4 regions of the Rothia sp. LK2492 genome follow, and region 1 is predicted to be linked to each of the others. Evidence: riboswitches for the same ligand, from Rfam matches in the RefSeq annotation. Region 1 holds a riboswitch; each other region holds the start of a gene.
What was found. Region 1 has a riboswitch for S-adenosylmethionine ahead of VVR27_RS02540 (nuclease PIN). Riboswitches for the same ligand answer to the same signal wherever they lie in the genome.
Positions count from the first base shown of each region.

Region 2: it holds a riboswitch for S-adenosylmethionine, as region 1 does, so the genes downstream of both, VVR27_RS06405 (LLM class flavin-dependent oxidoreductase) here and VVR27_RS02540 (nuclease PIN) in region 1, are expected to answer to the same signal.
Region 3: it holds a riboswitch for S-adenosylmethionine, as region 1 does, so the genes downstream of both, VVR27_RS03260 (bifunctional o-acetylhomoserine/o-acetylserine sulfhydrylase) here and VVR27_RS02540 (nuclease PIN) in region 1, are expected to answer to the same signal.
Region 4: it holds a riboswitch for S-adenosylmethionine, as region 1 does, so the genes downstream of both, VVR27_RS09815 (hypothetical protein) here and VVR27_RS02540 (nuclease PIN) in region 1, are expected to answer to the same signal.

Region 1 is NZ_JAYWLX010000002.1:77,638-82,133, forward strand. It holds gene VVR27_RS02535 (SNF2-related protein) at 1-1,703, opposite strand, end outside; SAM riboswitch class IV at 1,943-2,070, shown strand; gene VVR27_RS02540 (nuclease PIN) at 2,106-2,306, shown strand; gene VVR27_RS02545 (plasmid stabilization protein) at 2,303-2,743, shown strand; gene VVR27_RS02550 (SDR family NAD(P)-dependent oxidoreductase) at 2,760-3,533, opposite strand; gene VVR27_RS02555 (DUF6350 family protein) at 3,635-4,496, shown strand, end outside.
Region 2 is NZ_JAYWLX010000004.1:196,934-201,429, forward strand. It holds gene VVR27_RS06395 (aliphatic sulfonate ABC transporter substrate-binding protein) at 1-623, opposite strand, end outside; gene VVR27_RS06400 (ABC transporter ATP-binding protein) at 709-1,506, opposite strand; SAM riboswitch class I at 1,512-1,604, opposite strand; SAM riboswitch class IV at 1,782-1,884, shown strand; gene VVR27_RS06405 (LLM class flavin-dependent oxidoreductase) at 1,977-3,389, shown strand; gene VVR27_RS06410 (glucose-1-phosphate adenylyltransferase family protein) at 3,565-4,496, shown strand, end outside.
Region 3 is NZ_JAYWLX010000002.1:238,512-243,007, forward strand. It holds gene VVR27_RS03255 (S9 family peptidase) at 1-2,030, opposite strand, end outside; SAM riboswitch class IV at 2,331-2,445, shown strand; gene VVR27_RS03260 (bifunctional o-acetylhomoserine/o-acetylserine sulfhydrylase) at 2,552-3,895, shown strand; gene VVR27_RS03265 (homoserine O-acetyltransferase) at 3,914-4,496, shown strand, end outside.
Region 4 is NZ_JAYWLX010000009.1:56,101-60,596, forward strand. It holds gene VVR27_RS09800 (amino acid permease) at 1-323, shown strand, start outside; gene VVR27_RS09805 (thymidine kinase) at 564-1,181, shown strand; gene VVR27_RS09810 (hypothetical protein) at 1,308-2,048, shown strand; SAM riboswitch class IV at 2,162-2,279, shown strand; gene VVR27_RS09815 (hypothetical protein) at 2,296-2,721, shown strand; gene VVR27_RS09820 (hypothetical protein) at 2,826-3,590, opposite strand; gene VVR27_RS09825 (DUF262 domain-containing protein) at 3,587-4,496, opposite strand, start outside.

The sequences.
Region 1 (4,496 bases):
GGAACACCGGGGCGTACTCGCTTCACTTCTTTCAGCACCCGATGCTCATAGGCAGTATCTCGAATATCTGCCCTGTCCTCACCGGGGTAGCCCAGAGCGTCTAGGGTAATGACCTCATCATCGGTGCCTACCGGATGAGCCGGGTAGTCCCAGTGCCAGCGGGTGGCCGCCTCAAATCCCTGGCTACCGGGGGTGAACTCCACGGTTAAGACCAGTTGTGGTGAGCGGACGGCGGGTAGCTGCACTTTTTCGTCGGCGGTAAAGAGGGGAAGGGACCGGGTGAGCTGGGGGTAGAAATCGCTAAAAAAGGTGGGCACATCGGCGGCAGGTACGGTGACTGATTCACCGGACACCAGAGCTTCGGCCACCGGTTCCAGCGGCTCTGCCAGCGGAATCAAAACCAGCTGGGCCTCAGCGTCGAGCCAGGAGGGGCGGTGGTTCTCACCGTCTACCGAGCTGCCTTTACTGGGCACCGCTACTTCATCGACGTGAGCTAGGGCAGAGGGCAGAGCGGACTCCCAACGGGCAGCGGTGGCAGCGTCCACATAATGTTTTTGGGCAGCCCCACTCAGTGCAATAAAACCGCGGCGGGTGACGCCTAGTTTGTGGGTAAGGTTGGCCGGCAGGGTGTAGCCACCCCAGCGCAGAATGGGGGTAAGGCGCAGCGCATCGCTGCTACTGCCGCGTTCAGGTACTGTTTCAAGGCTGAGCTCTACCGCAGGCTCGTCAGCTACCGCTAAACCTGCCTCTTGTCCGTCGAGCAGGATAGGCAAATTCAACTCATCTGCGGACCGCAAGAGCTGCCAGAGCAGAGAGGAATCAACGTTTGAAATGGATGCCCACTCGCGGTGTGAGGAATAGATGGACTGAGAACCGCGAATGACCGCATAGAATTCGGTAAACCAGCTGGCATGCTCGGGGAGTAAGCCCGTGCCGGACGCCCCGGCTGCTGTGCCAGAGAATTTCTCCCAGGTCAGCCCACCCTTAATCCACTTGCCGCGGGCACCCATCATGACCGGGCGGACCTCCAAACTAATCTTGGGGGCACCGTTATTTTTGCTCCAGCCGTACTTACCCGGCACCACCAGCCGTAAATCCAGGGCGCCGGAGACCCCGTGCGTCCTGCTATCAAAGCTCGGCCGGCTAGAGAGAGAATAGGCAAGAGACCTGCGCCAGGCAGGTAACTTGGGCGCTGTCCCATGAGCAGGCGGCACCGTTTCGGTGGGGTCACCAGCCGGGAGCGCCAGCTCGGCTTCCCTCTGAGCCATCTGCTGCCGCAAGTCCGCCACCAGCTTTTGCTTGTCCTCCACCGGGAGAGAAGTTACCTCGTTTTCAGCAGCAGACCGCCAGGTTGAAGAGCTAGCAGTCAGCGCTTTCTTTGCCTTAGCAGACCGGTCAATGGCGGTCAGCATCAGAGCCACCGCATGCTTGCAGTTATGGGACACCGGGCAAGAGCAATACGAGGTGAAAGATGATGACCCGGCCAGCACCTCAGCCGGAAAGATCACGGTCGTCTCATAAGGCGTTGAACCGCTACCAGCCACCTGACCCGTCAGCGTCCGGGCACCCTCATCGTAGGTGTAGCGCACCACCATACCATCGCGCATATACCGCTGACCGCGCGTATAGGCCCCGTGACCCACTTGCCGAATCAAGGCAGGGGCAGTCACGGGAATCTCGGGGAAAGCAGAAGCGGATGACACAGTAACCTCGGTGCGAAATCTAATAAACCGGGGCAAATTCAAAAGCGGCTAATCGTTGAAGCTCCACTTAGTGGGCGGAAACGAGCGCATTCGACTTCTGAATGAACCTAGTCTTCTAGCTTATCGCAGAAGCAAAGGGTGCAGCTGGTGGACAGGTAGCTATCGGTCTTGATTTGCTCAACCAAATGGTGAGAAACCTGTTTACAGGCTGGGCCGGTGTAGGTTACAGTTTTAACCAGCTTCAAGAGTTTCAACTGCTAAGCTCCGACTTTAGTTGAACGCCAACCCCATGTTCACGGGTGGCTCGGATGACGAAGCGGTCTGCATCGCGCATATCGGCGCTGTTTGGTGTAGACAAGAGCACGTTATGAAAGGAACGCGCACCTTACGCGCAAAGGCACCATGTCAAATGCTCGCCCCCACATCTCTGTCCAGAAGAATATCTCTGCTGCATCTGTACCTGCCCGCGGTGGTTTTACCGCGATGAGTATTCAGGACTACACTCGTATTTCGAACGAGCGTAGCGAGTTCCTGAATTTTTTGCTGGCTCCTAACCCGAGCGGCATCCCTGCTACTGAATACGGTGTTCTGAAAGCTGCATGAGCCAGGTAGGTCTTCTTCTTGATTCGGACGTCCTTGCCGAAATCCGCAAGGTAAACCCGCACCCCACTGTGGTGGCATTTTTGCGCCGCAGCTCCTACCGCACCCTCTACATTTCGGTGCTGAGCCTTGGTGAGCTAAAGGGTCTCTACCCCTACCCCGAGACAGACCGCTGGTTGGCTGAGCTCACCGACCGCTTTAACGATCACGTGCTGGACGTGGACGCCCGAGTCTCCCTGGAATGGGCCGGACGGCACGCCGAACCTAAGTTACACGCGGTGGGCTCAGCGGCGTCCACCCCATTGCCAACCGCTGCTCTGGAAGGTCTGATGAGCGCCACAGCGGCGGTACATGAGCTTGAAATTATCTCATCTAAGGCGGAGGTCTACCGCAGCTGGGGCGTGCCCGCTTCAAATCCCTGGCTCGAAGGCGCCTCATGACATCCCTGCTGTTCCTCTAGTAGTTGCGTGTGCGCGCAATCAGCTTGGCCACCGCTGCCCGGGGCAGAATCTTGGTGAGGCTCACCGCAACTTTGTAGGGTACTGAGGGCACGCAGAGCGCTTTGCCCCGGTGACTAGCAGCAGTGGCATCCGCTACTACCCTCTGCGGGGTCAACCAGAGAAAACCAGGTAGAGAAGGGGCTGCTTGCCCCATGGCATCGTGGAATTCTGAGCGGGTGAGACCCGGGCAGACGGCTGTGACGGTGATGCCGCGCGGCGCGTACTGTAGGTTGGCTGACTCTGAGATAGAGACTAAAAACCTTTTGACCGCTGAGTAGGTGCCGCCGGGGGTGAAGGCTGCCACCGAGGCGACGTTAATGATGCGCCCCCTGCCCCTGGGCAGCATGGTAGTGATAGCGGTGTGCATGAGCAGCAACGGAACTTTAGCGAGAACATCCACCTGGGCAAGGTGCTGCTGGGCAGTGGCAGCGTCGAAAGAGCTGCCTAAACCGAAGCCTGCATTGTTGACCAGAATTTCCACCGGAGCTTCATCCTGCTGTAAACGGGCTACCAGGCGCTCTAAATCATCGGGATTGAGCAGGTCAGCGGGAAGCACCTCAACGGTGACACCGCACTCCGCCCGCAGGTTTTCAGCCAGCTCTTGCAGCGGGCCAACCCTGCGAGCTGTCAGTACCAAATGGTAACCGGCGGCGGCGTACTGGCGCGCAAATTCGGCGCCGATGCCAGCTGAGGCACCAGTAATCAGAACGTAGGATGGGTCAATGCTCATAGGTGCACTTTACCTAACATGCTCAACATCATTCGGGGAACTTGCTGTAAAGGCGCCGAGCGCTTGGGTATCAGCAAACGAAACATGACATGATAAAAGCGATGAAAACACCAGCCCGCCCCCCGCGTTCTTTACCCATGCCCCTGTGGTTGCAGGGTGCCGTTGAGCTTGCCCTCGTTGCAGCGCTGAGTTACCTGGCCGTTGTCTTTTTGTTGGCAGCTGTTTGGTATACCAACGGTTTTGATAACAGCACCTTTGCCGGTGCTACCTCGGTAGCCGGCCATACTTGGTTGCTGGTGCACGGTGTTCCACTGGCTATGGACATCCCAACGCAGGGTGCATTCTCGGCGATTTCGGGCACGATGAGTCTTATGCCTCTGGGGCTGACACTGATACCTTTAGCGCTCTGTTACCGTTCGGGTAGGCGTTTGGCGAGGGCCTCCTATGAGGGGCAATTCTGGCAGCCACTACTGGGCGGTATGGGTGCTTACGCGCTGGTTAGCGTAGCTATTAGTGCGCTTTCAACCGGCGACTACTTTGCCACCTCGCCGGTTTTTGCGGCGCTTATTCCCCTGTGGGTAGTGGCGCTGGGTGTCCTAGCCGGTGGTTACGCGGAGTCAGGCTCCTTGGCTGCCATGATTGGTGTGAATGCTGCCGACTGGGTTAAGAAATTTAGCCAGTATTCCCGCTGGGCTGGCTCTTACATTTGGGCAGCGGTACGTGCTGCTCTGGTGAGTGTGCTGGCGCTGGGAGCTGGCGGGGCCCTGCTGTTGGCGCTCACTGTTTTCTGGCACTGGGATGATGTTATCGCCCTCTACCAGACCCTGCGTGCTGGGGCTGTGGGCGGTACTGCTCTGACTCTGTTGCAGCTGGGTCTCATCCCTAATTTTGTTATATACGCCATGGCGTGGAGCTCCGGGGCTGGCTTTGCTCTGGGCACCGGTACATCGATTGATTTGACCG
Region 2 (4,496 bases), on a different contig from region 1:
TCGGTGCCTGCCATGATGGGGTCTAGCCCGCTCCAGGCATCCACCGAGCCCTTAGTGAGAGCGGTACGGCCGTCAGCGTGCTGGAGCTGCTCGATTGTGACATCCTGCGGTGAGACATTGTTTTCTTCAAGCGCTTGGAGCAGGAAGAAGTAGGGGTCGGTACCCTTGGTGACTGCAACTGACTTACCGGCCAAGTCTGCAACCGAGGTAATACCGGAGTCGGGGGTGGTGACCAGAGCAGCCCATTCAGGCTGGGAGTAGAGGTCAATCACCTGAATGGGGGAGCCGTTCGACCGGGCAAGGAGCGCCGCTGACCCGGCGGTTGAGCCGACGTCAAGAACCCCAGACCGCAGAGCCTCATTAGCCTTATTCGATCCCGCTGACTGCACCCATTCCACGGTCTTACCCTCATCCTGGAGAGCAGTCTCTAGCCACCCTTTTTCCTTGATGATGAGGGAGAGCGGGTTATAGGTGGCGTAGTCGACAGTGATTGTGGTGTCCGCGGCTGAGGCTGGAGCTGAGGCTTCAGGAGCTGCGTTTTCACCTGCCAGGCAGCCGGTCAGTAGCAGGGCGCCAGCGGCCAGGAGGGCGGAGGATTGGGCGAAACGAGAAAAGATTGACACGGGGTTTCCTTGAAATGTCGTAGTGTGTGGGTGCAAGAAGCAAAGGCCAGGGGGGCAGATACCCTGTAAAGGAGAGGGCTGGTACTTAGTGCTCTTCGACGCCGAGCTCAGCCAGCAATTCTTTGCGCAACAAAGCGAGGTCTAAATCCCCGCGATCACGGGGCCGGTGCCCGGGCACCTCAACCGTTCGGGTAATCGTGGCAGGCGAGTGCGGATCAGGTGTGCCTAACACAATTACGCGATCTGATAGGTAGAGAGCTTCTTCCACATCGTGGGTGACCAATAGGATGGTTGCGGGATCCTGAGCATGAATATCCAGCAGCAGATCCTGCATTTTGATACGCGTCAGGGCATCCAGCGCACCAAAAGGCTCATCGAGCAGCAGGACGCCGGGGTTACGCGCTAGTGCTCTCGCCAGGGATGCGCGCTGCGCCATGCCTCCTGAAATCTCGCGGGGGCGATGCGCCGCATAATCCCCCAACCCCACCAGCCGCAAGAGGGCATCAACATGCTGCCGAGCGTCGTCCTTAGGGGTGCCCTTGGGTAGGCCCAGAGCCACATTCTTAGCAATAGACCGCCAGGGTAAAAGCCTGGGCTCCTGAAACCCAATGGCTACCCGTGAATCTAGGCCACGAACGGCAGCGCCGTCGATGGTGACCTCACCCGCGCTGGCTGCTTCCAAACCAGCCGCTACACGCAGCAGCGTTGATTTACCGCAGCCTGAGGAACCAATAATCGAAATAATCTCACCCGGATAGGCGGTGAACGAAACACCTTCGAGGACCGTGTGGACTGCCCCGCGCTCGCCGGCGAAGCTCTTAGCGATGCCCGAGAAGTTGATGTCACAGGCGGTGAGGGTGTGCTTTAGCGTGAGTGTGCTCATTGCTTTCTCCATCGTTTCTTGGCGTTAGCACCGGTCCCTATGGTGGGTGGTTGCTGCGACGTCGTGGAGCCAAGTCTCTCGGTCGCTCTGGATGGTTATCGGTGGCTTTAGCCTATGGGCGCGGTGCCTGAAAATCTAGCCTGTGACGCCTCTTAACGTTTGTGACGCTCCGTGACGGCCCGCCGTCCGTAACAGAACTCAACCCGGTTCACAGTGTGAAACAGAGTCCCTAAACTTTGCCTCAGCGCCCCCTCACCTCGTTAGACTAAAACCGTGATCATGAGACCCAACGCTAAGCTCTGGCTCGTTGGGCGGCAACCCTCTCCCGTAGCGGGGTGCTCCAGATGAGGATCCGGCAGATAACTGCAAGTACGGCGCAACTAGGCGCCACCTTCACAAGAGGTTAGGCGTCATTTTTGTATCGCTAGCCAGGCACGGGGTGTGAGGGCTGACCCGAAAGGCACCGGTTCATGACCGAGAAGAAGCGTATCGTTGTCAACGCGTTCGATATGACCACCACCAGCCACCAGAGCTTCGGCACCTGGCGTCACCCCCGCAACCGTGCGGATGAATACAACACCATCGAATACTGGACTGATCTGGCAAAGGTCTGCGAAAAGGGCCTCTTCGACGCTATCTTCATCGCCGACGTGGTGGGCGTCTACGATGTCTACAAGAACTCGGTGGCCGATGCCCTGCGCGACGGCGCGCAGGTTCCGGTGGGCGACCCCTTCCTGCACATTTCAGCCATGGCAGCGGTTACCAAAAACATTGGCTTCGGCGTCACCGCAGCTGCCACGTACAACCAGCCTTATACCCTGGCACGGTCCTACTCCACCCTTGACCACTTGACCCGCGGCCGCGTGGGCTTCAACGTGGTGACCAGCTACCTGGCGTCAGCTGCTGAAAACCAGGGCCTGCCAGCTCAGATCCCACACGATACCCGCTACGAGATCGCAGATGAGTTCTTGGATGTTTGCTACAAACTTTGGGAGGGTTCCTGGGAGGACGGCGCGGTGCTGCGTGACCGTGAAAATGGTATCTTCGCTGACCCCACCAAGGTGCACCCCATCGAGCATAAGGGGAAGCATTTCACCGTGCCCGGTATCGCCCTGTCTGAGCCCTCACCCCAGCGCACTCCGGTTATTTTCCAGGCGGGCGCATCATCCCGCGGCCAGCAGTTTGCTGGAAAGCACGCCGAGGCTATTTTCATCACCGCCCTGCGCCCCCACTTGACCAAGGTGCTGACCGGCCGCATCCGCGACGCTGTTGAAGCAGCGGGCCGTAACCGTGATGATGCCAAGATTCTTGCCATGCTCTCGGTTGTGGTTGATGAGACTGACGAGAAGGCGCAGGAAAAGTTCGAGGAGTACAAGAAGTACGCCAACTTAGAAGCTTCTCAGGCAATTATCGGCGGCTGGAGCGGTGTGGATCTCTCCCAGTTCGATGAGGACGAGGCGCTCAAGTACGTTGAGACCGAGTCGATTCAGTCCTTCCTGACCCCCTTCACCCTACAATCCAAGGATCGTGACTGGACGCGTCACGATATCGCTGAGCACTGCGCTACCGGCGGCATGGGCGAGGTCATCGTGGGCTCACCCCAGACCGTTGCCGATGAGCTAGAACGCTGGATTGACGAGGGTGGCCTGGACGGAATCAACCTTGCCTACCATGTTTCCCCGGGTTCCTTCGAAGACTTCGTGGAGTTCGTGGTGCCCGAACTGCAGAAGCGCGGCCGCTACCGCACCGCCTACGAAGGTTCCACCCTGCGGGAGAACCTCTTCGGTGAGGGCATCACCAAGGTGGCAGATACCCACCCGGCTGCAGCCTACCGCGGCGCCTACGTTGGTCAGCGCAGCGCCGCGGACGGCAACGTCCGCTAGGACAAGCTGACCGAAACGCCCCCGTGCGTCACCGGGAATCATCAGGAAACCTTCAAAAGTGTGGATGTGGAGTAAGACCGTACTTTTGAAGGTTTCTTTTGCTGTGCTCAGAGGCCTAAAGTGTGCGAGTATGGCTAGTACAAAGATGTGTACTTACTATTGAGAGTGGGTTGCCGTGTCAGATCCCTTTCCGCATACTCAGCAGCCGCCGACGGTCGCCCTGGTACTTGCCGGTGGCCGGGGGAGCAGGCTCTCGCCGCTGACCGATCACAGGTCTAAACCGGCTATCCCTTTCGCAGGTATCTACCGCATGATTGATGTTGCCCTGTCTAATCTGGCGCACTCTGGGCTGCGTCACGTCTGGGTGGTGGAGCAGTACCAGCCCTTCACCCTCAACCAGCATCTTGCCGGCGGACGCCCCTGGGACCTGGACGGCACCCGCGATGGTTTGCGTATTCTTCCGCCGGTTCAGGGTCATGCTGTGGATGGTTTTGCCAGCGGTAACGGGCACGCTCTCTACCAGCAGGTGCCTCTGCTGGAATCGGTGGGTGCACGGAACGTGATAGTGATGAGCGCAGACCACCTCTATCAGCTGGACCTGCGCCCGGTCCTTGAGCAGCACGATGAGCTTGGCTCTGACCTCACTATTGTGACGACCGAGATTGATGAGGACGCCTCCCGTTACGGGGTGGTGCGCACTGATGGTCAAAAGGTAGTTGCTTACGACTACAAACCCAAGGCTCCAGCGTCACAGAAGATTGTCACTGAGATCTTCGTTTTCTCGGTGACCGCCCTTCGAAACTCTCTGGATGCCTTGTTAGAGGGTGTCGACCGAGCTGATACCGACGCCGTGGGTGAGACTCTAGGGGATTACGGTGAGACTCTCATCCCCCACCTGGTTCAGCACGGTGCCGTGCACGAGTTTTTGATGGAGGGGTACTGGAAAGATGTGGGCACCGTTGACGCCTACTACCGTGCCCACATGGATTTATTAGAGGGTAAGGGGCTCCAGCTGGACGCCCCGGGGTGGGCTATTATTCCCCACCCAGACCCTTACGCGCCGGCCTATATCGCCCCCACTGCGCAGGTTCAGGGGTCTTTGGTGGC
Region 3 (4,496 bases), 160 kb from region 1:
ATTTCACGCAGTTTAGCTACCCATTTTGCAGGCTCAACATACAACACACGTGTGTCATTAAGGGAGGTGACTGCGGCTATCGCCGGGTAGGCAGTAGCTCGGATGTTTTCGTAAGGGCTGTAAGACTTCATATAGTCGTAAACTTCACGGTTCTCGATGGGGTTACCCCATTCTTCCCATTCCAAAGCAGAGAGCGGAAGCTCTGGGTCGAGAATGGTAGTAAGGGCGTCCACGAAGGGAACCTGGGCTAGGCAGGCTTTGTACTTCTGCGGCGCCATATTTAGTACGGCCCCCATGAGCAGACCGCCGGCAGAACCACCCATAATACCTATCCGTTGTTCGTCCACCCAGGGGAGTGAGGCGAGAAAGTCGGTGGAATCAATGAAATCTGTGAAAGTGTTCTTCTTGGCTAGTTTCTTGCCTTCGGTGTACCAGGACCGGCCCATCTCGCCACCACCGCGGATATGAGCAATCACAAATACGGCACCGCGGTCGAGGACGCTCAGGCGGGCTACGGAGAAGTAAGGATCCATTGAAGCTTCATAGGAGCCATAACCGTACTGAATCACGGGGTGCGGTTGTGTCTTATCCACATCAGCTAGGTGCATGACAGAAAGAGGAATCATGGCGCCGTCGGCAGCTGGCGCCCACATGCGATAAGCGGTGTACTGATCACGCTCGTAGCCCAGAACCGGCGTTTCCCGGCGTAGCACCAGCTCATCGGTATCAGGGAAGTAGTCATAGACACTGCTGGGCGTGAGGAAGGAGGTGTAGTTGAGGCGAATCACCGGGGACATAATGTTCATCCCTGAACAGGAGGAAGTGTAGAGCTCCTCACTAAAGCCGCCGGGCTGAGTGAACTCGATACCGCGGGGGTCGCCTACAGCGAGCTGATGTGACAGTGAGCTGCGGGGTGCAACAAAGACCTTAACCGTGGTGTTCTCTCGCGCCATGACCGCAAGGTGGTTGCGCGAGAAGCTAACGCTCTCGATGCGTACATCGTCGCGGTGCGGCATAAGAGCCACCCAATCAGCCCGCAGACGCTCAAAAGGTACATAGGCTTCGGGGAGAGGTGCTATGACGATTTCTGAGTTGGGCGCATCAAAGTCATGGGTGAGCACCAGGTAGGCCCTTCCATCGACATCGATGATGTCGGTGCTGTATTCAACCCTTTGCTCCCTACTAATAATCAGCGTGGGCTCTACCTCGCCTAACTCATGAATATTGACCACGCGGGTCTCAGTGTACTCAGAGTTACCGGAGGTCATCACCACGTGTGTACGGGAGGACGACATCCCCGCTCCCAGCCACATGCCCTGATCCTCTTCGGTATAGAGAGCAATGTCATCAGCCGGGCTACTTCCCACTCGATGAGCACGAATCTGATAGGGGCGCCAGGAATCATCGGCTACAGCATAGATAAGGTGGTTAGCGCCCGAGGCAAAGAAAGCTCCGGCGAAGATATCTTCAATCTTTTCATCCAGCATCTGGCCGGTTTCAAGGTTTTTGAAGTGCTGGGTGTAGCGCTCATCGCCGGTGTCATCGACTCCAAAGGTCAGCAGTCGTCCGTCGCGAGTAACCTGGAAGGAGCCTAGTGAGAAGAAAGGTAGGTCTCGCGCAAACTCGTTGCAGTCCAGCACCACTTCTTCACCCTCAAGCGGCTGACCGGGCACCACCTGCGGTGGTGTATAACGCTCAACAACGCTGCCTTCTGTTAGGGCAGGCACCCGGCACATAATGGGGTACTGCTCGCCGGCTACCGTCCGATTGAAATACCACCAGGCACCCCTGCGGGAGGGAACGGACATATCCGTTTGCTGAGTGCGGCCTTTAATCTCTTCAAAAATAGCGTCGCGCAGAGGCTGCTGGTCAGCGGTAACCCCATCGGTGTATGCATTCTCTGCTGTGAGATGGGCAAGCACCTCTTCGCTCTCTTTATCACGCATCCATTCGTAGTAATCAATGAAAGTATCGCCATGATGAGTGCGCTCGCTGGCGATGCGTGGGGGACGGGGTGGGGTGAGCGTCATGAGATGCCTTTCTGATGGTTTCTTCTCCAGTCTAGTGGAGAGAGGTTTCCCCGTAAGAGCAGGAGCGGGCGGACGATGAGCGCGGCCAAGCTAGTCGGGGCTGGGGTGAATTGACGAGTGAGCGCTAGCGAACCCTGCGAGAGGGGCAGCTTGAACGCGCTCCTAGACCGTCCGTGGTCTTAATCCAAACTGGGTAAGGGTAAGAGTTACACCTGCGTAATTTTTGCAACAAATGAAACATGCTGACATCTTGCAGTCTTTTCTTGACGCCATGAAACCCGCTAAGGAAGACTAACAACAGGTCAAGAGCGCCAGCACTAAGCCTCAGCTAGCTGGCCGGCAACCCTCCACCTGCGGTGGGGTGCCCTGAGTGAAGACCTGACACATCCCAGACGGGTATGTGTAAGCGCGGGACCGATGTGCCATCTCCTTCGGTGCATCACCTTCCGGTAGACCGGGAGTTACGGCATGCGGCCCCACCTTGCGAGATATTTTCCTCACTAGAGACTGGAGCTACCAACATGACGACCTCACAGAACATCCCCACTCCCAGCAAGCCTGCCGGCTGGAAATTTGAGACCCAGCAAATTCACGCTGGTCAAGAACCTGACCCGGTCACCGGGGCACGCGCTTTGCCGATTTATCAGACCACCTCTTTTGTCTTTAAGGATTCACAGCAGGCAGCTAACCGTTTTGCTCTCTCTGAGCTGGGCCCCATCTATACCCGTATTAATAACCCCACCCAAGAAGCGGTAGAAAACCGTATCGCGGCCCTAGAAGGCGGAGTGGGAGCGCTGTTGCTCGCATCTGGTCAGGCAGCCAATACTTTCTCGATTCTCAATATTGCCGGGGCAGGGGATCACATCGTTGCCTCGCCCTCTCTTTACGGCGGTACCTACAACCTCTTCAAATACACCCTGGCGAATCTAGGCATTGAAACCACTTTCGTTGATGACCCCGCAGACCCCGAAAGCTGGCGCGCTGCCGCCCGCCCTAACACCAAAGCTTTCTTTGGGGAGACCCTGCCCAACCCTCGCGGGGACGTGCTGGATATTGAACCCATTGCAGATGTAGCTCACAGCGTAGGTGTTCCCCTTATCGTGGATAACACCGTAGCAACGCCTTATCTGCTGAACCCCATCAAGCACGGTGCTGATGTTGTGGTGCACTCTGCGACTAAATATCTAGGGGGCCACGGAACCTCTGTGGGTGGTGTCATCGTGGACGCCGGCACCTTCGACTACGGTGCTTACCCCGAAAAATACCCCATCTTTAATCAGCCCGATGAGAGCTACCACGGCCTGGTCTACGCCCACGACCTGGGCAAAGACGGCGCCTTTGGCGTCAACCTCTCTTACATTTTGAAAGCCCGCGTGGCCCTGCTCCGTGATTTGGGAGCATCAATTTCTCCGACCAATGCCTTTAACATAGCGATCGGGCTTGAGACCCTGTCACTACGCATGGAGCGACACGTGCAGAACGCTGCTGCAGTTGCCCGCTTCTTATCTGAGCATCCCGCGGTTGAATCGGTGGTTTACTCGGGTTTGGAAAGTTCACCCTACTACGGGCTGTCTCAGAAATACCTGCCCCGCGGCGCCGGTGCAGTCCTGGGCTTCACTCTCAAAGACGCGGATGCTCCCACCGCCCAAAAATTTGTAGATGCGCTGTCCTTACACTCCCTCCTGGTCAACATTGGCGACGTGCGCAGCCTGGTCGTACACCCGGCGTCCACCACGCACAGCCAATCAACGCCAGATGAGCTAGCCGCCATCGGCATCAATCCCGCCTTTATTCGCCTCTCGGTGGGTATTGAACATATCGATGATATTTTGGCTGACCTCGAACTAGGCTTTAACGCGCTCTAAAGTACGAAAGGTAAATCGATGACGATTAAAGCCTCGACCACTGATACCGCTGCTGGCACCCGTGTGGACGGCGTACTTAAGTACGCCCAGATCGGCGACCTAGCCCTCGAAAACGGTGAAACTCTGCCCGACGTTGTCATTGGCTATGAAACCTGGGGGACCCTCAATGAAGCCGGCGATAATGCGGTGTTGATTCTGCACGCGCTGACCGGTGACACCCACGTTTCTGCCGGTCGCGCGGCTTCGGATGCTCCGGCAGAAGTGCGGGCGGCAGCTGAAGCAGGTGGTTGGTGGCCTACCGCTGTGGGCCCAGGGCGAGTCATCGATACCGATAAGTACTTTGTGGTGTCCCCCAATATGGTGGGGGGGTGCTACGGCTCAACAGGGCCGGCTTCCCCCTCACCCCTTTCCGTAGATTCTGAAGGCAAACCCTGGGGCTCTCGCTTCCCAGCCGTTACCATTCGGGATAGCGTCCACGCCGAGAAGGTACTGGCTGATCAGCTGGGCATTACGTCTTTCCATCACGTGGTGGGCGGCTCACTGGGTGGAGCGCGTGCCATTGAATGGGCGGTGACTTACCCCTCCCTGGTGCGGTCGGTAG
Region 4 (4,496 bases), on a different contig from region 1:
CCTGGGTGGGCATCGCTATCTGCCACTACCGCTTCCGACGCGCCTACGTCGCCCAGGGCTTCGATGTGAAAGACCTACCTTACAAGGCACCGCTCTTCCCCATTGGGCCCATCGTTGCGCTGCTCATGTGCCTCTTGGTCATTGGCGGCCAGAACTACAACGCCATCTTTGAGGGCCACTGGTTTGAGGTTGTCTCAGCCTACATTGGTGTGCCCATCATCATTGGCGTCTACCTGGTCCACAAGATGGTCAGCGGCTCAAAGACCATCCCCCTCAAGCAGGTGGATGTCTCTGGCATCGAGGTTGAACCCGTCAAGGGCTAACTTCAAACTGAACGGTGGCGGGGCGGACGTGCTCTCGCCGGCTGATCCTCTCGAGACTCGCGCGGGGCGCTCGCCTCGATTCATGCCAGCCCCGAGCCAGCCGGCTGCAAGCACGTCTACTCCGCCACCGCTGCGCCAGCATGGCTTACCTTTCGCTCGCGAGGGGGAGCAGCCATGCTGGTGTTTTTGTTTGCGGGTAGACTGGTGCCGTTTGATTTTTCTGGTGAAGGGGTAGCGCACGTGGCTAAGCTGTATTTCCGTTTTGGGGCGATGAACTCGGGCAAGTCTACGGCCCTGCTGCAGGCTGCCTATAACTACGAGGAGCGGGGCCAGCGCGTCCTGCTGGCTAAGCCCCGCGTGGATACCAAGGGTGATGCCCTCATTGTTTCTCGCCTGGGCGTGACCCGCCATGCTGACTTCCTCATTGGCCCTGAGGACTCAGCGAAGGATCTCTTTCATGCCGCTGCTGAAGTAGCTGAAGACCCTGACCGGATGCACTGGCACCTGCCCGTCTCCTGTCTGCTAGTGGACGAGGCACAGTTCCTGACCTCAGAACAGATTGATGACCTGATGCGCATTGCCGTGCTGGAGGATATCCCAGTGCTTGCCTACGGTATCCGCACCGATTTTCGTACTCACGCCTTCCCCGGTTCTGCCCGCCTGCTTGAAATCGCCCACACCCTTGAAGAATTGAAGACCATTTGCCGGTGCGGACGTAAAGCACTCTTTAACGGGCGGACGCTTGATGGTAAGTTCATTTTCGACGGCGACCAGGTGGCCATCGACGGCGTGCACGTGGGCTACGAGTCCCTGTGTGCTACCTGCTACCTAGAAGAATCTGGCGGTGCGCTGAGCTAAGGGCGGAGCTGGTTTTCTACGGCGCGTAGAAGAAATATTTCGATTACTGGCCGGTAGCTACTCCAATATAGTGACCTGGGTCTACTCTGAAAGGGTATTTACTCCTTTCAGGTGAAAGAGGCAGACATGTCTTCCCCCACTTCTCGTTTCCTGTCCGTACCTACCGCCGCGCTGCTAGCTTTGACCGTCCTGGTCGGTTGCGGTTCAAACAGCGATGAGCCAGTGACTGCTGAGAGCAGTGCATCGTCGGCAAGCTCTGCTGCGGCTACTACCGCTACTGAGACTTCGGCGGCTTCTGAAACTTCGTCCGCCGCGGCGGTGCAGGCGGAGCTGCCTGAGGGCTACAAACTGATTTCCGCACCTAATAATGGCCAGTCCTTTGGCGTGCCCGAGGGCTGGCTGGAGGTGGATAGTCAGGCTATGGCTAATGATGCCGAGATTCAGGCATACTTGGAGCAGGCTGGTTCTGAGACCGGTATGAACGCTGAGATGCTAAAGCAACAGATGGCTCAGCTTGATGTGATGGCTATGTCTGCGACTCGTGATGCAGCTGGTTTTGCTGAGAACGTCAACGTTTTGGCGGAGCCGGTTTCTGCATCGGTGGCGCCTTCTGCTGAGGAAGCTAAGGCGATGGTTGAGGAGGTTAACGGTACAGCCGGTACATTTGCTGAGGTTCAGACGTCTCTGGGCGAAGGTGTCACTCAGGCGTACACTGCTGAGGTTGCTGGGGTAGATGTCGGAGGTGTTTACATCATTGTGCCGGCAGGCACTGGTGACGGTTACAGCATTATCACCGTTTCAGCTTCGGACACCGCTAAGGCACAGGAAGTTGCTGACAACATCGTAAAGTCACTGCAGAAGAACTAAGTTATTTGGCAGACGAGGGGCTGCCCTTCACCTACCAGCGGTAGGGGAGGGCGGCCCCTTTGTAATAGAGCTTATTGTGTGAACTGATAAAACTCTGTTGAAGTTGCTACCACGATTCAGAAGCCCAACGCTAAGCCCTTTGACTTGTTGGCTGGCAACCGCCTTTCGCAGACGGTGCCTTCAAAGGAAAATCGGTCACCAGGCTCAGACGGTCCAGTGAAAGTAGCGACTATTTTAGGAGGCCCTCATGAGTCAGCTTTCTTTTTCTTCTTCTAATGCCGATGCAGAAACAAGCAAGGACACTGTTGGTACCCGCTGTATTCTTCACACTGCTGGTCACGGAATTGTGCCTGCTGTTGATATCAACGCTTCAAATAAGTTGTGGGAGAAAGCCACAGTGCTTGAGCAGCGCGGCACCCGGTTGAAACTACAGACGGCAGACGGCGCGGCCTATTTCTGGCACCACGATCCGCAGCGTATAGCTTATCTCTGTGCACCTGAGGGTGGCGATAACCAGGACATCGAATCTGATGAGAAAGCGGCTGCGCCGGTATTGCTATTTAGTTCCAGCCATAAACTCTTGGGTAGGCGTATCGAAGGAAGTTTTCCTCAGGCGCATCTTTCGGATGAACCGTTGGATGCCTGTGAATTAGCTCCTATGCTAATTAGCTAGAAAGGTATCTTTATATAAATAATTAGGTAAGCCAATATAATGGCTTACCTAATTATTATCTTGGATAGAAATTAATTTTATATGCAGTTAAATTCTATGAGTGATTATTTAATAATTTTACGAAAATGGAGCTGTGTGTGGAATCGTATAAAATCAGCCTCGAATGGGTTGCTTATAAGATTATAATTCCCATTGATGTCACAGATTCTATTTAACCCTGAAGCATAAAGGTTGAGGGCGTACGGGATTTCAAAAGAATGCCAAACAATTAGTGCTAATAATTCTTCAGAGAAACTGATTCCAGAATTGCCATGAGAAATTGAGTTTCTCAAGTCAACTTGAAATTTAATAACATCAGGATTTAGTGATGTATTATTAATTAAGGATGTGTAATCTTCAGAACATTTAGATGAGATGTAGGTTAGGCACTCTTTGATTCGAGAATTGGATGGATTGGCACCGTAAGGTATCGTTGACTTAATGGCATCCGACCAAGCTGTTTTAATTTTACCGTGATCTTCACTTTTAAATCCTTTTGAATTATTGGACTTCTCAACAAATTCTTCTATGTCTTCAAAATTTGGAAACTCTTTTTTTAGACGGGTTATAGAGCAATCGCGTAGGGCAGACTCCACATTGGAGGAAGCTTGTACAATTATATTCTGCTGCATTTTTGATGTCATCCATGATTCAAGTGACATGGGTCTAACATTTTCTTTAGCTTTAATCCATTGAGGATAAAATCTAATAGACTCAATTAAGGCATCCCAAGTTACAACAGAATTTGATATGTTATCTAGTCGGATAGGGGAATATGTATCAACCAGTTTTTGCAAAACTTCAACAAGCGAAAATTCTGAAGGTATCATTCGCCAAATACCTCTATTGCAGCTCTCATTCTTTGGCTGATAAAGAATTTATCTGAACCATTTCGGCTGACTGCTTGCCAATCAAGTTCATCTGAAAAAATGTGTAATCTTGACAGCAGTTCTTCTGCTCCAATTTCAGATTTCTCGATACGTTTCATGAGTCCTACATACAGAGAGTCTACATATGAGATACTATGTTCTCGCGCCCATCCTTTATCGAGGTAAGCTTGGCGAATAAGAGATGTTACTCTGAGGAATAGCTGTTTGGCGTTTTCTAATTCATGACTGGGGTTATCTGCATAGCGATGTTTCTCATAAAAGTCATTAATGAACTCCTTCATTGGAGCTGAATAGTTTTCCCAATTAAAGTACAAGGCTAATATTCTAGAAATTATTTCGTGATCATGTGCATTGACGTCATACTTTCCGTATAGATGTCTCCAATCTGAGGTGTTATTGATTTCCTCAATAAATCCTACAATTCTGCCCGCAAATGTAGCTATTCTAATTTGATGTGGGGTAAGTTTTGTTCCGCCAGAGTTGATTCTTTCAAAAATCTGATAGATTGTACTTAAATCACCGGGCTCAGGGACTGTTCGAACTATTGTTGTTGTAATACCAGTGTTTCTAAATTTCCTTTGTTGTTCAGATGATAGGTCTTCGTAAGACTTACCGGAAAATTCATCTGAAACATATTTTAAAACAAAAGGAGAATTTACGGTTTCGCCGTTATCTTGATTTCTCCTTTGGATCCTTCCTTCCTTAAAGAACCTCAATGTAGTAAGGCGCTGTTGACCGTCAAGGACAAGTAATCTATTATCGCTTTGCTCGACCAAAAATATCCCAGGAACTGGAAAGCCCACCAGAATAGATTCAATGAACCTGTCCATTTGTTGCTTTTTCCAG